DNA from 3 places in the Cutibacterium avidum 44067 genome. Region 3 is predicted to be linked to each of the others. Evidence: riboswitches for the same ligand, from Rfam matches in the RefSeq annotation. Region 3 holds a riboswitch; each other region holds the start of a gene.
The links. A riboswitch is a leader RNA that binds a small molecule or an ion and turns the genes downstream of it on or off. The one in region 3 is predicted to bind cobalamin.
Positions count from the first base shown of each region.

Region 1: it holds a riboswitch for cobalamin, as region 3 does, so the genes downstream of both, PALO_RS04860 (FecCD family ABC transporter permease) here and PALO_RS07575 (ABC transporter substrate-binding protein) in region 3, are expected to answer to the same signal.
Region 2: it holds a riboswitch for cobalamin, as region 3 does, so the genes downstream of both, PALO_RS00395 (anaerobic ribonucleoside triphosphate reductase) here and PALO_RS07575 (ABC transporter substrate-binding protein) in region 3, are expected to answer to the same signal.

Region 1 covers NC_021064.1:1,061,281-1,066,713, forward strand. The annotation lists gene PALO_RS04855 (ABC transporter ATP-binding protein) at 1-763, opposite strand, end outside; gene PALO_RS04860 (FecCD family ABC transporter permease) at 760-1,779, opposite strand; cobalamin riboswitch at 1,941-2,061, opposite strand; gene PALO_RS04865 (hypothetical protein) at 2,615-3,913, shown strand; gene PALO_RS04870 (hypothetical protein) at 3,971-4,537, shown strand; gene PALO_RS04875 (hypothetical protein) at 4,544-5,173, shown strand; gene lpdA (dihydrolipoyl dehydrogenase) at 5,360-5,433, opposite strand, start outside.
Region 2 covers NC_021064.1:76,908-82,340, forward strand. The annotation lists gene PALO_RS00380 (hypothetical protein) at 1-427, shown strand, start outside; gene PALO_RS00385 (cutinase family protein) at 432-1,496, opposite strand; gene PALO_RS00390 (YbhB/YbcL family Raf kinase inhibitor-like protein) at 1,723-2,184, opposite strand; cobalamin riboswitch at 2,359-2,569, shown strand; gene PALO_RS00395 (anaerobic ribonucleoside triphosphate reductase) at 2,645-4,981, shown strand; gene PALO_RS00400 (4Fe-4S single cluster domain-containing protein) at 4,995-5,433, shown strand, end outside.
Region 3 covers NC_021064.1:1,657,759-1,663,191, reverse strand. The annotation lists gene PALO_RS07595 (COX15/CtaA family protein) at 1-141, shown strand, start outside; gene PALO_RS07590 (aminopeptidase P family protein) at 194-1,690, opposite strand; gene PALO_RS07585 (zinc ribbon domain-containing protein) at 1,913-2,650, shown strand; RNA gene rnpB (RNase P RNA component class A) at 2,711-3,092, shown strand; gene PALO_RS07580 (hypothetical protein) at 3,109-3,309, shown strand; cobalamin riboswitch at 3,344-3,529, shown strand; gene PALO_RS07575 (ABC transporter substrate-binding protein) at 3,571-4,584, shown strand; gene PALO_RS07570 (FecCD family ABC transporter permease) at 4,581-5,433, shown strand, end outside.

The DNA.
Region 1 (5,433 bases), 600 kb from region 3:
CACAGAGAAGATGGGATAGGCCCGTGATGGGGTCGACGTGGCGCGTGAGCCTCATGCCGAATGCCTTGCTCACCTCGCCACGGGTGAACACGTCATGTGGTGGACCCTGGGTGAGCACGCGTCCCCCTGCGAGAACGGCGACGTGATCGGCGTACCGCTCGGTCAACGTGAGGTCATGGATCGCCACGACGACGGTCTGGTCGAGGTCACGGATGAGTGCGAGCAGGTGATGCTGCTGGGCCAGGTCCAGGTGGTTGGTCGGTTCATCCAGCATGAGTATGGGAGTGCGCTGGGCCAGCCCACGGGCCAGCATGACTCGACGGCGCTCTCCACCGGACAGTCGTGAGCAGGGCCGATCGGCGTAGTCGGACATGTCGACCCGGTCTAGTGATTCCATGACGATGCGATGCTCGTCCTCACCGCCGTGGTCCCACGGCCGTCCATAAGGGGTACGTCCCAGGGCGACGAGTTCACGCACGAGCAGGTCACCAGGTGGTGAGTCCTCCTGGGCGACGAAGGACACCTGGCGTGCGCGTTGTCTGGCCGAGAGACGTCGGAGGGGGACATCGTCGAGGAACACGTCTCCGGCGGCCGGCCGGCTGATTCCGGCGATGGCACGCAGCAGGGTCGACTTGCCCGAACCGTTGAGCCCGATGATGGCCGTGACGGTACCGGGCTCGAAGTCCAGATCGACGTCTCGGACGATGGTTCGCCCCTCGACCTGCGCCGCGAGACGTCGTGTGGTCAGTCGGGTGCCCATCATGCCCCCGCGTACTGGTAGTGGCGCCGTCCCAGCAGTAGTAGGAACACCGGGGCGCCTAGCAGACCTGTGACGATGCTCAACGGAGTCTCCTGCGGGCGGCTTGCCACCCGGGAGAGGACGTCGACCCACACGAGGAAGAGTGCGCCGAACAGAGCGCTGACCGGCAGGACGACGCGATGGCGCGGTCCCACGAGGAGCCTGGTGAGGTGGGGAATGACGAGGCCCACGAATCCGATGCCGCCGGAGACCGCGACGATCGCGCTCACGAGGATGGCCTGGACGATGAAAAGGGCGACTCTCAGGCCGGTGACCGGAACCCCGAGCGAGGAGGCGAGTTCCGGGCCTGCTGCTAGCGCGTCGAGCCACCTGGATCCAATCATGAGCAACAGCAGGGTGACGACGACCACCACCGCCGTCGGCACGAGGGTCTGCCAAGAGGCGCCTGCCACGCTGCCCAACAGCCAGAAGAGGACGGACTGGGCCGATTTCGGGTCGTTGCTGTGGAAGACCAGGAAGCTCGACATCGCGCTGAAGGCTGAGGACATGACGACACCGGTGAGGACGAGCCGCAAGGGGCTCAGACCTCCCTGGGCCATGGCGATGCCGAACACGGCCGCGGTCGCGACGAGGGCACCGAGAAGGGCACCCAGGTACAGCGAGTACACGCCGAAGGCCGCCAGCGTTCCCGTGGTGATGACGGCTGTCGCCCCGACGCTGGCCCCTGCCGAGACCCCGAGCATGTAGGGATCGGCCAACGGGTTGCGTACCAAGGTCTGCATGACGGCGCCGCCGACGGACAGTCCGGCCCCGGCGACGACGGCCAGCACCGTTCGTGGAAGTCGCAACCCCCACACGATCTGGTCCACGGTGGCCTCGACGCTGCCTCCGCGCACGTGTACATCCAGGACGTGCCACGCCTGTTCGATGGGCAGCCGGATCGTGCCGAAGGCCAGCGAGAGCACGACGCTCAGGATGAGGGCAACCGCCAGGACCAGCAGTACGGGCCCGGCGGGCAACCGGTGATCCTCGTGGGCCCGCGATGACGTCGATCCGTCCGACAGTTGCCGTTGCCCGGGCGAAGCGCAGGGATGGGTGTCTCGATGGCGGACATGTGGCAAAGGAACTCCTGGCGGTTGACGCCCATCTCGCGAGGCGTACGGCGGCTGCATTCGCCGGGAGGTTTTCGGGCTCGGGGTCGCGCGGCTCGTCCCCTTCCCAGGTGTCTCCACCCAGTGGGCTCGCGGCGAGCCATCACCCACACCGCTGCGCGTCAGTCCTGGATTCGCACCAGGTTCCCTGACCGGCGAGACGCACCGTACCACGCAGGTGGTGAATCGTCCCACTCATTCATGAACCCGCCCCGAGAATCGAAATCTCCATCCCGAGCGACATGTCCCAGAAGTGGCGGATGTCTCACTCGTACACTGTCTACAGGCGAGGTCATGCAGTGGTGGCGGCCCGGAAAGGCGACGTGCAGACTCGGTATGTATCCACGAGATGAAACAAAGGCTGTCGACGGGTTTCAGTGGTCTTGTTGCTGCCTGGGGGCCATTGTCCCAGTTCGGTGTCCGATCACATGCTCGTCATCACGGGTTCATGTCCTGTTCACAACCGCGTCATTACTGGATATTCCAGATCGCCGCCCTTTGCGAATTGAACCTCCGCGTCGCTAGCATTGGATCGCAGATCCTCCCGGGGTGGTTGCCTATTCTCCTTGACAGGGGCGTGCATCTTCTCCTTGACAGGGGCGTGCATCTTCTCCTTGACAGGGGCGTGCATCGACTTCCACAGGGGCTCTGTGAAGCACGTCAATTCCTATGGATGCGAATCCGTGAGGAGTATGAAAAAGCCATGCCCTTGAAGAGACGTCCAGGGCGCAGAGTCCTCGCGGCGGCTGCCTCGGCAGTCCTCGCAGTGTCTGCCATGATGCAGGTGCCGGCGGCTCACGCCGTCATTCCACCCAAGCCGCAGGGCTATCCGATCGCGCACCTCTATGAGTCGTGCACGGATGCCTCCGCCCACGCCCAGGGATACCCCGAGTGGCATTACGGTGAGACGGGACGACGCTACCTCAGCGACGGCACGATCCAGTTCACCAACCGCACCGATCAGGTCGTGCCGTACACCGGCACGATCGAAACTGAGAGCAACCACGCCATTTCGGCGACCTCGGCGGCGAAGCTCCCCTCCGGATGGAACACCACCGCCAAGTCTGACATCGGCCTCAAGCTGTCCAATGGCTGGGTCGAGGGTGAGACCGTCGGTCCCGTTAAGCTCAAGCCGGGTGAGTCGATCCGCGTCGAATACGGCGTCCTCGAAAAGGACTTCGTCTCGATGTTCGTCACCTGCCGCGACGGCGTCCTACAGAACTCCAACGGCGCTAACGTCATTCGCGGCACCGGTCCGGCCGAGCGATACGCCTTCGTCTACCTCATCCACGCCGACGGCTCCATCTCGGATCTGGCGATGCAGATCCCGTCGCGCCACGCGGGTGCCAACAGCAAGCCGATGGGATCGGACGCCTACACCGCCATGTCGGGCCCCAGCCTGGAGTCCGTGGCGAAGCCGACCGACCACGTCGTCGAGCCCGCCGTCGCTCCGCAGAAGGATCCGTCCTGGCCGGCGAAGGGTCAGACCTGCCGTGCCCGCGACATCGCGTGGTACCCCTACGACATCTCGTCGATCCAGCCCACCTACCGCAAGCCCGGCTACTCGACGGACTTCCTCAACTGGTCGAAGGCCCCCTACGACTACCACCCGGTGACCGACTTCGTCGTGGGTGCCCAGTACAACGGGTACGCCAACTGGATGGGTCGCTACGGCCGCCTGCCGGCAGGATGGCTTGGCAGCGTCGGGGCCACCAACCGTGCCTACATGCCCGTCGGAACCGCCCTTGGTGCGGTACACCTGCAGCCCGGTGAGCGCGTGCGCGTCACCTATGGCACGACGATGACCCGCGTGAACTATCGCGAGATCCACTGCGGCAGAGACGGAAAGTACAGCTTGGTGTCGAACTACGGCACCGCCTCGGCGCCAAGCGGTTTCTGGGCCGAGGCCACCGTCACCTCCCGGGACGGCAGCGTTCGCAAGATTGACGTCACTCCCGACAAGTACCGCCAGGTTCCCCTGCCGACTCAGTCAGATCGCTGATCTCGGCGTCCTCAACACCACGACCACCGTCAATCCCGACCACGAAGGAGAACACTCATGATCACCCGACTGCTTGCCGTTCCCGCAGCCCTCGCCGCCTCGGCCGCTTTCACGGTCGTTCCGGCCCAGGCCGCCGCCCCGGCCCAGGCCGCCAACCCCACGACGATCGGCGCCTCCTGCGCCAACATCGGTGAGACCGGCCAGACCATCACCCGGACCCGTAGCTACTTCGACGGCTCGGCCGGCACGTGGACCATCTCGAACTACAACGACGAGCCGCTGCCCATCACCCGGACCATCACCGAGACCAAGACGAAGACCTGGAACGTCTCGGCCGGGGTCGACTTCCCGATCCTCGACCTCATCCACGTCACCTTCTCGACGAGCTACACCGACAGCCAGTCCTACGAGGTCGGCGACACCGTCGGCCCGTACAACCTGGCTCCGGGCAAGACCGCGGTCCTGCGTGCCGGATGGGTCGTCTCGGACTTCCGTGGCCAGCACACCGTCTGCGGCACCGATCACACCTGGAAGGCCAACGGTGGTGAGTTCACCGCGAGCCTTCCGAAGGAGCGTCACATCGCCATCAGCACCCGCGACAACGACCCCTCCCTCGAGGCCTGATCGCCCATGGGATTCCTGACACACCAGGTGCGTCGCGGGGTCACACTCGCGGCGGCGGCTGCCCTGTCAGTGGCCCCGTTCGCCGTCTCCGACGCCCATGCGGTCGAGTCGGCCTCCGCCAGTGACCCCACCCAGTTCGAGCTGCCGCAACGGTGGAACTCCGACTACGAGCCGGGAACCGAGTGCTCGACCCCCGGTGAGAACGGCACCTACCTGACGGCCAAGAAGCGTTGGTTCAAGCAGACCGACGCCTCCAGCGTCGCGAACAACACTGCCAATGCAGTGCCCGTCTCGACGAAGGTGAAACAGTCGCGCACCCAGACCCTCCAGGTCAGCGCAAAGGTTGCCGGTCAGGGTGACCTGGCCAAGATCATGACGCAGACCTTCGGGTTCACCTACGTCAACGAGGTCCACTGGTCGCTCAAGCAGGTCGTCGGGCCCTACACCCTGCCCGCCGGCAAGGAAGGACGTCTGGCCTGGGGATTCATCATCCTCGACGCCGATGCCCAGAACGTCCATTGTGCGCCGAACCTCAGCTGGCAGGCCACGGGTCGCCCGTACCACGTCTCGGCCCCCGAGAGCCGGTACGCCGAACTCCAGATCGACAACCCGGAGTACGAGGACCTCTCGTACTGACACCGGATACCAGAGATCGAGGGGCCGCGGTCATCTGCGGCCCCTCGATCCGTCTTCGTCGTGGGTCTCCTGCCCGCCATTCGCGTCTTCGAACCCGCTCTGTGTTGGCAACACCGGGGCTAGTGGCCCAGACGCCGAGGCGGGGCCCCGTCACCAGGACCCCGCCTCAAGCCATACATGAGAACGTCAGATGTTGATCATCTCTCCGCCGATACCCTCGACAGCATCCTTGAGGGCCTCCGACAGGGACGGATGCGGGA
Region 2 (5,433 bases), 950 kb from region 3:
TTGGGCGGCATGGCGACTGCGTCCCGGGGCGGCGACGAAGGAACTGGACGAGGACACCTCAGCTGCACCGCGTTCGACGGCGCCCGGGGCTCTGGCCGTCAGCGGACTCCTGGTCGGCCTGTCCTCGCTCATCGACCCGGCATTCTGGGCGATGCTCGTCCATGCCGCGCACCTTCCGCATGTCAGCTGGGCCGTCACCGAGTCCCTCATCTGGGTTGTCTGCAGTCACAGCCTGCTCATCGTCCTCGTCATCGCCTACCTCATCGGTGGGCCTGACCGCGTCACCCGAATGGTGACGAGCATCCGCGAGGACCACGCCGTCGCTGTTCATCGCGGTATCTCAGCGATGCTCGCTGCGTTTGGAGGCCTTCTGCTGGCCGACGTCATCGGCGTGCTGACTACTGGGCAGTGGTTCTTCGAGCTGTGAGGTCTCAGTGCCAGCGGTGATGACGCTGACGACGTCGTCCGGCTCGTCCCAGGAACCAGCCCAGTGCCAGACCGAGCACTCCAGCACCGACCGCAACGGCGATCTGCAACGGGCCCCATTCGCGAGTCGCGACCGTCACCGTCTGTCCATGAGGGATGGGAGCACCCTTGGCCTCGGCGGCTCCCACGGCATTCGCGCGCTGGGCGATGCGATTCAGGGAAGCCTCCAGGACGCTTCGGGTGTACCCCATGTGGACGGGACGGCCTTGGTTGAGCTCGTCCTGCCAGGTTGACTGCAAGGTGAGGATGCGCGTCAGGGCTGGCGCGGTGTCGCAGACCGGATCACCCTTCAAGCACACCGAATAGGTTTCCGGGTAGGCCTCGGGAGGAATCGCCGCCCCGGCCTTGACCATGTCAGCGTCCAGAGATTTCTGATCAAGGGATTCCTGACTCAGACTGAGGGTGGCCTTGATGATGGCCCGCATCTGGGTGTCACGGTTGGCCCCGGGGGCCGCATGGGCGCGCTCTCGCAAGTAGTAGAGGATGGCAGCCATTCCGATGGCTGACCGGTCGGCATCTCCACTGAGTTCCTGGACGTTCTGCCCTGGGTAGTGGTCTGGATTCCCGGCCAGGATGGCACCTGCCAGGCGCTGAGGGGTGTCGGTCTGGGCGAGGGCCTGGGTGATGGCCTGGGAACCTTGGGAGAATCCGGCGAGGATGACCCACTCCTTGGGGCACTGCTTCTTCTCGGCGTTGAGGAGGGCGGTGAGTTTCTTGGCTCCCAGAGCCGCAGAGTCGAAGTACTCCGTCGACGGCATGGTTGCGTCGAAGAGGAGACTGCTCATCGATGCCTGTTGCAGGGTGTGAGGGTCAGCCGCAGGGTAGTCCAGGTAGACCTGACGGACGGTTCCCTTGCCCTTCCACTTCTGGGCCACAGCGTCACGGATCGACGTGATGGTCTCGCCATAGGGAGGGGTTTCCCCGGAGCCGCGAACGCCGACGAACATCACGGAGGCACACTCCATCTGGGATGCCTGTTCTGAGGACACCGGGTCTGAGCCCCAGCCCATTCCTGCTCCGGGAGTGATGGGCGCGGCAGGTTTGGGGGAGTCCGCGGATTCGCTGGCATAGCTGGTGCTGGTGGTCGTCGGTGTGGGGGTTGCTGACTCAGCACTGGCGGAAAACGGCATCGATACCAGGCCGAGGGCGACGAGGAGGGTGAGCAATGTCTGCCGGAGCTTCACGACGCCAGTCAAGCAGGAACCGCCGACACGTGGTCGGCGGCTCTGATTATCGTCAGGACTGCTGGAAGGTTCCGGTGATCGACGCGGAGTCCAGCTCGCTGGTGTGTATGGCGAAGCGGACCTGGACGTTGGCGGCGTCGTCAGGAATGTCGAGATGCTCGCTCGGCATGGCATGGACGGTGTGGATGTAGCGGTGGGCCGGTCCGGGCGGCGGGCAGGCGCCGGAGTAGCCGTCCTCCTGGTAGTCGTTGGCCCACTCGCGCACGCCGGAGGGCAGCGGGCCGCCTTCGTCGAGGGAGGTGACGTCGGCCGGGATGTCGGCGAGGATCCAGTGCCAGAAGCCGGAACCAGTGGGGGCGTCGGGGTCGTAGATGGTGATCGCGTAGGACTTGGTGCCCTCTGGGCCGAGCGTCCAGCTCAGCTGCGGGCTGACGTTCTTGCCGCCCGCATCGGTGTGGGCGTAGGCCAGGGCGATCGGCTGGCCTTCCTTGATGGACGTGCTGGTGATCTCCATGGGTTGTGTCCTTTCCCTGGGCGTGTGTCCATGATGCCAGCCTGATGTGCGATCCGAAGGGCGTGGCAACTGGCTCTGATCGCGGGGGAGCGCGCCCGCCACGGCGAGACGAGGGGGCGGGTGTGCGGATGCTTCGAGACGCGTATACCCTTCATCTTGTGCTGGTTTCCATCACGGAACACCAGATGTAGGGGTTTCTCGACATCTGGCGGTGATGGGAGGAAAGAGGGAATCCGGTGGGAAACCGGAACTGCCCCGCAGCGGTGACAGGGAACGACGGCGACACACGCACTGGCCATCCGGCTGGGAAGCGTCGCTCGGTAGGAACCCGTCTGGCGACGGAAAGCCCTGAAGTCCGAAGACCTGCCAGTGCCCGGGTCAGCGACCCGGTACGACTACGGGCGCGCGGGACGACCCGGGGCGAACTTGCTCCACTCGTGCGCTGCTTCGAGGAGAGAGCATGTCGACCACCCTTCATCCGGTGTCCATCAGCCAGCAGCGAGCAGTACCAGCATCCATCCTCAAGAGGGACGGGCGGGTCATCGGATTCGACTCGACGAAGATCGTCGAGGCCGTCCGCAAGGCCTTCGTCGCCTGCGGCATCGACGCCCCCGAACTCCTGGCCTCCGAGGTCGCCCTCGAGGTGCTCTCCCGACTGAGCGAGATGGGTGAGGACACCCCTGATGTCGAGGCCATCCAGGATCTCGTCGAGAAGGCCCTCATGGATCAGGGACATGACGACGTCGCCAAGGCCTACATCCTCTACCGTCAGCGTCGCACCGTCGCCCGCGACCAGCAGTCCGCCCTCATGCGCACCCTGCGCGAGATCACCTTCGCCTCCGCCGAGGAGGCTGACGCCAAGCGGGAGAACGCCAACGTCGACGGCAACTCCGCAATGGGGTCGATGCTGCGCTACGGAACCGAGTCGGCCAAGCAGTTCAACCTGCTCGAGGTGCTCGACCCCACCCATGCCGCCGCCCATCGTGACGGGGACATCCACATCCACGACCTCGACTTCCTCACCCTGACGACCACCTGTTGCCAGATCAACCTCACCGATCTCTTCGAGCACGGCTTCTCCACCGGCCACGGCGTGCTGCGAGCCCCGCAATCGATCGGGTCGTATGCGGCCCTGGCCTGCATTGCGATCCAGTCCAACCAGAATGACCAACACGGTGGCCAGGCGGTGCCGAACTTTGACCGAGACATGGCGCCGGGGGTCGCCAAGACCTTCGTCAAGGCCGCCCAAACCGGTCTGACGAGGACCTTCGAGGTCCTCGGTGGTGACGAGGAGTATCTCGACGAGGTGCGCGAGGCGGCCTCCGGGTGGGTGCTGGAGCCGGATGGCGCCGCGCTGGCCCATGAGAAGGAGCAGGTGGCGGAACTGTTCGCCGGGCTCATCGACGACACCGACCGGGTCGCCGACAGAGTCCGTCGCCAGGCTGTCGAGGAGACGCGTCGTCAGACCTACCAGGCGATGGAGGCCCTCATCGCCAATCTCAACACCATGAATTCGCGAGCCGGGGCGCAGACCCCGTTCTCGTCGATCAATTACGGCACCGACACCAGCCCGGAGGCGCGGATGGTGATGCACTGCCTGCTGGAGGCCACCGAGGCCGGTCTGGGCGGCGGGGAGACCGCGATCTTCCCGATCCAGATCTTCCGGGTGCAGAAGGGCGTCAATCTCGACGACGACGACCCCAACCACGACCTGTTCCGGCTGGCCTGCCGGGTGAGTGCCAAGCGCCTCTTCCCGAACTTCTCCTTCCAGGACGCCCCGTTCAACGCCGAGTACTACGTGCCCGGCCATCCCGAGACCGAGATCGCCTACATGGGCTGCCGCACCCGGGTGATGTCGAACGTCCATGACCCCTCGCGGGCCCAGACCTGGGGACGCGGGAACCTCTCCTTCACCTCGATCAACCTGCCGAGGCTGGCGATCGAGGCCAACCACGACGTCAATGCTTTCTTCACCTCCTTCGACCGGATGATCGACCTCGTCATCGACCAGTTGCTCGACCGGCTCAAGATCCAGTCCCACAAGCTGGTGCGGAACTTCCCCTTCCTCATGGGGCAGGGGGTCTGGATCGGTTCGGAGAACTTGGGGCCTGACGATGCCGTCGCCGAGGTGCTCGAGCACGGGACCCTGTCGGTGGGGTTCATCGGGCTGGCCGAGACCCTGACGGCCTTGGTCGGCGTCCACCATGGTGAGTCGGAGGAGGCCCAGCAACTCGGCCTACGGATCGTCGGCCACCTGCGAGAGAGGATGGACGAGGCGGCCGAGCGCACCGGGTTGAACTTCTCGGCCCTGGCCACACCGGCGGAGGGACTGTCGGGGCGATTCGTGCGGATGGATCGTCAGCGTTACGGGTCGATCCCGGGAGTCACCGACCGGGAGTACTACACCAACAGCTTCCACGTGCCGGTCTGGTACCACATCGGTGCTGCGGACAAGATCCGCATTGAGGCTCCTTATCACGCCTTCACCAACGGCGGTCACATCTCGTACGTCGAGCTGTCGGGGGACCCGGCACGCAACGTCGACGCCTTCGAGACCCTCGTGCGGTACATGGCTGCCAGCGGCATCGGGTACGGGTCCATCAACCACCCGGTCGACCGGGATCCTCAGTGCGGCTACACCGGGATCATCGACGACGAGTGCCCCAAGTGCGGCCGTCACGAGGATTCCGGGTCCTTCGACCGGATTCGCCGCATCACCGGCTACCTCGTCGGTGGGCTGGACCGATTCAACGACGCCAAGCGGGCCGAGGTCCGCGACCGCGTCAAGCACGGATGAGGCCGGAGCGAGGATGAGGGTTGCCGGGATCGAGCCGGAGTCGATTGTCGATGGTCCCGGCATCCGCTTCACGGTCTTCGCGCAGGGATGCCCGCTGAAGTGTCCCGGGTGCCAGAACCCTGGTACCTGGGACCCCTGCGGTGGCCAGGAGATCGACGTCGAGGAGATCATCACCGCGATGGGATTGTCGGTGTTGGCGTCCGGATTGACGCTCTCGGGCGGTGAGGCGAGTCGTCAGCCTGGAGATTGCGCGAGGTTGGCCCGTGCTGCCCACGAGATGGGGTGGGACGTCTGGGCATGGTCCGGATTCACCGTGGACGCCCTGCTGCGTCAGGCCCGGCACAGCCCAGAGCTGGCCGAGATGCTGGACCAGGTGGACGTCCTGGTCGACGGACCTTTCCAGCTGGCACGACGCACCCTCACCCTGCCGTGGCGGGGAAGCGGTAACCAGC
Region 3 (5,433 bases):
CTCATCGTCATCGAGATCGTCGCTGGGATCCTCATCGCCGTCAATGGGTCGAACCACGGCCTGGGAACCCTGCACGCCGTCCCGACCGTCCTCATCCTGTGCCTCACCATGACGGCGACGATGCGCAGCGCCAGGGGCTGAAACCCCCGGGCGCTGCGCATCGGCAGTGCTTGTGATCAGCGGGTGCTGATGATCAGTGGGAGGTGCGTCCCCAGATGTCGGCCATCCAGGCCTCGACCTCGTCGATCTGACGTGGGCAGTCCTTGGACAGCCACTCGGGTTCACCGTCAGTGATGCACAGGTCGTCCTCGATGCGGACACCGATGCCACGGAACTCCTCGGGGACCAAGAGGTCCGTCTCCTTGAAGTAGATGCCCGGCTCGTCGGAGACGCACATGCCCTTCTTGAGCGGTCCGGAGTAGTCCTGACGACGTGCCTGGTTGCAGTCGTGGACGTCCATGCCGAGGTGATGGGAGGTGCCGTGGACCATCCAACGACGGTGCTGGCCGCCCTCCGGGGAGAGGCATTCCTCGACGCTGACTGGCAGGATGCCCCACTCGTGCAGGTACTCGCAGATGACGCGGATGGCCGCCTGGTGGATCTCTGCGTGGTCGTGTCCGACCTTGGCGACGGCAGCGGCGGCGTCCTGGGCCTCTAGGACGGCTTGGTAGACCCGACGCTGGGCCGGGGAGAACGTGCCCGAGATCGGCAGGGTACGCGTGATGTCGGCGGTGTAGAGGGAATCGACCTCGACACCGGCATCGATGAGGATGAGCTCTCCGGGACGCAGGTCCCCGTCGTTGCGCACCCAGTGCAGGGTGTTGGCGTGGTCACCGGCGGCACAGATCGAGCCGTAGCCGACCTCATTGCCGAGGTGACGGGCGACCCGTCCGAAGGTGCCCTCCATCCAGCGCTCACCGCGTCCCTTGCGCACGGCCTCCGGGATCTCGGCGATCATGGACTCGAAGCCGACCTTGGACTTGAGGCAGGCGTCGCGCAGCTGCTCGACCTCCCAGTCGTCCTTGCAGAAACGCGCGGCTGAGGAAAACTCGTAGAGCTCCTCGTCGGCCTCCTCGGAGCCCTCGGGGCGCAGGGAGTCGACGGTCGCGGTGACGTTCTCGTCGGCGTCACGGATGACACGAACCGTCACGTCGCCGGCTGCCAAGGCGCTGTTGAGCTGAGAGATGTCGCGGCAGGTGAGCCCTGTCATGGCTGACATCTCCTCCAAGGACTCACGCTTGCCGACCCACATCTCGCCGTAGGTCGGGTCGGCGTAGAACTCTCGGTCCGTGCGCGGGGCACGCGGCTTGAAGTACAGCACGTCGCGGGTCTCGGCGGTGGTGTCGACGACGAGCACCGCATTGGGTTCCCGGTCGGTGCCCAGGCCCGAGTAGTAGGCGAAGGCGGTATTGGGACGGAAGGGGTAGTCGCAGTCGTTGTTGCGGCGCATGAGATGCCCAGCCGGAATGACGAGTCGGTCCCCGTCGAAGCGGGAGGCCAGGGCGTCACGGTGGGCAGTCGCCGAGGGCACGGAGCCGAGCGGCTCAGGAAGCTCGTCGGGGTAGGGGGCCCAGTCCGTGGGGATGAACTCGACGAAGGCTTTGGAGAACGGGGTCTGACGCTTGGGGACCTTCTGTTCCTCGGCCTGCTTCATCTGTTCGTTCAGATCTGACGACCTCGTCTCGGTCATATGTGTCGGGACCTCCGTTGGTTGATGGTGTGACTTCCAGTGTAGGTGTCGATGACATGGGCGTACTCGTCAGTGATGTCCTTGAAGGGGAACGAGATCGATGTCGGTGTGTTCGATCAGGCAGGATGCCGTCTACGCGCATCACCCTACCGACGGGAGGTAGGCTGAACCCCACATGTCAACAGGGCCTGCTCAACGGGGCCAGGAACGCAGGAGGTCAGCGTGAAAGCCGCGGCACAGGATCAGTGGAAGCTTCTCGATCTTGCACGGACTGACCGTCTGATCGCCCGGGCCCAGCACCGTCGTCAGACCCTGCCCGAGCTGGCCGAGCTCAAGGACCTCGCGGTCCAGCGCAGGGCCCTTGCCGAGGAGGTCGTCGCCAAGTCGACCGCGCTGTCGGACGCCAAGATGGAACAGGAGCGCATCGAGGGTGACCTCGAGCCGGCCCGTGCCCGCATGGATCGCAATCAGAAGACCGTCGATTCCGGTTCCGTCACCGACCACAAGGCCTTGAAGGGGCTGACCGAGGAGATCGAGCATCTCGGGCGACGCATCAGCCTGCTGGAGGACGCCGAGCTCGACGCCATGCAGGCCGTCGAGGACGCCGAAGCCGCTCACTCCGACGCGGATCGTCGTCGTATCGAGCTGGATGGGCACATCCGCACCGTCCTCGCGTCTCGCGATGCCGGTCTCAAGGGGATCGACGACGAGCTGGTCGAGTTGTGCCGGTCTCGCGAGACCCAGGCGGGTGGTGTCCCGGCTGATCTCCTCAAGCTCTACGAGATGCTGCGCGAGCGCACCGGGATGGGATGTGCCAAGCTCGTCCACGGGGTGTGTGAGGGATGTGGCATTGCTGCGAATCCGGCCGACCTGCGCACCTATGCCGCAGCCGCCGAGGACGATGTCGTGCGTTGCGAGGAGTGCGACCGGATTTTGGTGCGCACCGAGGAGTCCTTCTGAGAATTGCGCCGTTGCCCGTGTGGCGACGATGCGGCAATGACCGTAGAATCGACGGTCGGACGAGCCATCCGGGTGATCGCGGCAGTCTTGAGCTGTCGAGGAAAGTCCGGGCTCCACAGAGCAGGGTGGTGGGTAACGCCCACCCGGGGTGACCCGCGGGACAGTGCCACAGAAAACAAACTGCCGGCTTTCGGGCCGGTGAGGGTGAAACGGCGGGGTAAGGGCCCACCGCGTCATCGGTGACGGTGACGGCACGGCAAACCCCACTTGGAGCAAGGCCAAGAAGACCGTGAGGTCGCGGACGTGTTCGAGGGCTGCTCGCCCGAGCGTCCGGGTAGGCTGCGCAGCCGAAAGGCTGGAGGATGCCAGCAATGGCGTTCACAGATGGATGATCACCGGCCCTGAGGGGCCACAGAACCCGGCTTACAGGATGGCTCGTCCCTCCTATCATCAGGTCCATGAAGTTCGGAATTCGTACTCCCAGCCTGTCCAGAACCATCTCGGCCAGGACGCGTGGTCGAGTCACGAGGACCGTCAAGCGCACCCTCATCCCCGGTTACGGCCGTAAGGGAATGGGCTGGCTGCGAGATCCACGTCGAGCCGCCTACAACAAGGTTTACCGGAAGACGACGATGCGTTTCGGTGACCTGTTCAAGTGAGGTAACCCCTTGGAGGAAAACATACGAAGGGGATGCTAACATGCTCACGTCAGGTTGCTGGTGACCCCACCAGCGCTGGAATCCGGTGAGAAGCCGGAGCTGACGCGCAGCGGTATGACTGATCTGCCCCGGCGAACGCCACTGGTGCCATGAGCACTGGGAAGGAGCCGGGAACGGAGACGAGGTCGAGCCCGAAGACCACCTGACGCCGTCCTGTCGGTACCCGGTCGCGCACGCCGAACACAGAAAGCTGGCTTCCTCATGCCCGTCACCCCGTCATCCCTTCGCCGCGTCCTCGTGGCATCGGTGGTTCCCGCCGTCCTGCTCGCCGGCTGTGCCGGTGCCCCCAAGGACTCCGCCTCATCGTCGTCCCCCTCGGTCTCAGCGTCGGCTTCTGGTCCGATCACCATCACCAACTGCGGACAGCAGGTCACCCTCGACAAACCAGCCACGAGGGCAGTGACCCTCAATCAGGGAGCCACTGAGGACGTGCTGGCCATCGGCGGTGAGTCCAAGCTCGTCGGCACCGCCTACCTTGACAGTGGGATCCCGGCGAAGTGGAAGAAGGCCTATGACTCGGTCAAGGTGCTCTCCAAGGAGTACCCGTCCAAGGAGACCTTCCTGGCCGCCAAGCCTGATCTGGCGCTGTCCTCGTATTCCAGCGCTTTCACGGACAAGGCCGTCGGCACGCGTGATGAGCTGAAGAAACAGGGAATTGCCACCTACATCAGCCCCTTCGGCTGCCCCAAGGGCACGCCCTCGGCCGAAACCACCTGGGAAAATGTCTGGAAGGAAATGACCGAGGTGGGGACTCTCATCGGCGTCAAGGATGCGGCTGACAAGGCCATTTCCGAGCAGCGCGATGCCCTCAAGGAGGTCACCGGGAACAAGCACGGCACCGGGACGTCGATCGTCTGGTTCGACTCGGGAGACAAGACCCCGTTCATCGGCGCCGGACATGGCGGACCCCAGCTCCTCATGGACGCTGTCGGTGCCAAGAACCTCTTCGCCCATCTCGACGGCGGTTGGGCAGACGGCTCCTGGGAGAAGATCGTCGCATCCAACCCTGACGTCATCGTGGTCGCCGATGCCAGTTGGTCCACGGCGACGTCGAAGATCGACTACATGAGGAAGGACCCCGTCCTCAGCCAGATGAAGGCCGTCAAGGAGAACAAATTCGTCACCGTGCCGTTCTCCCAGAGCACCCCTGGTGCCGAACTCGTGGACGGTGCGAAGACCCTCAATGACGGTCTGGCGAAGATCACCGGCAAGTGAGTCGTCAGCGTAGTTGGCTGATCACCGGCATCCTCGCCATGGCCTTGGTCGGCAGTGTCCTCGTGGTGCTCGGGACCGGGGCGGTACACGTTCCTGTCCATGACGTCGCGAGGGTGGTGGCCCGACGATTCCGCCTCATCGAGGGCGCCGACGTCACCGTTCTCGATGATCAGATCGTGTGGCAGCTGCGGGCTCCGCGCGTCATCGGATCGATGGCCGTCGGCGCTTTGCTGGCGATGTGCGGCGCGGTACTGCAGACCCTGACCGGTAATGACCTGGCCGATCCCTATCTGCTCGGCATCTCCAGTGGAGCCTCGGTGGGTGCGGTCTTCGTCCTCATCATCGGAATCTCCAGCACTCTGGGGCAGTCCGTCCTCATGACACTGGCCTCCTTCGGTGGGGCGGTCGGGGCCCTGACCATGGTGCTGGCCATGGCCACTGGCAAGTCCGGGGAGTTACCCGCCAGCCGGACCATCCTGGCCGGGGTGGCCGTCGGACAGTTGTGCGGCGCGGCGGTGTCCATGATGATCATGGTGTGTGGTGAGTCGAACGCCGCTCGATCAGCCCTGTCGTGGACCCTCGGGTCGTTCACCGGTGTGAGATGGGGATCGACGATCACCCTGGCCGTCGCCACCGTTCCGGCCCTCATCGCCGGGATGGCATTGTGCCACACCCTTGACGCCTTCGCCTTCGGTGACGTCAGCGCGATGTCCCTGGGAGTACCGGTCAACACCGTGCGCTGGATGATCATGGTTGGCACCGCCCTGCTGACCGCTCTCAGCGTGGCCTTCGTCGGTCCCATCGGATTCGTCGGGCTGACGGTCCCACACATCGTGAGGTTCTGGACCG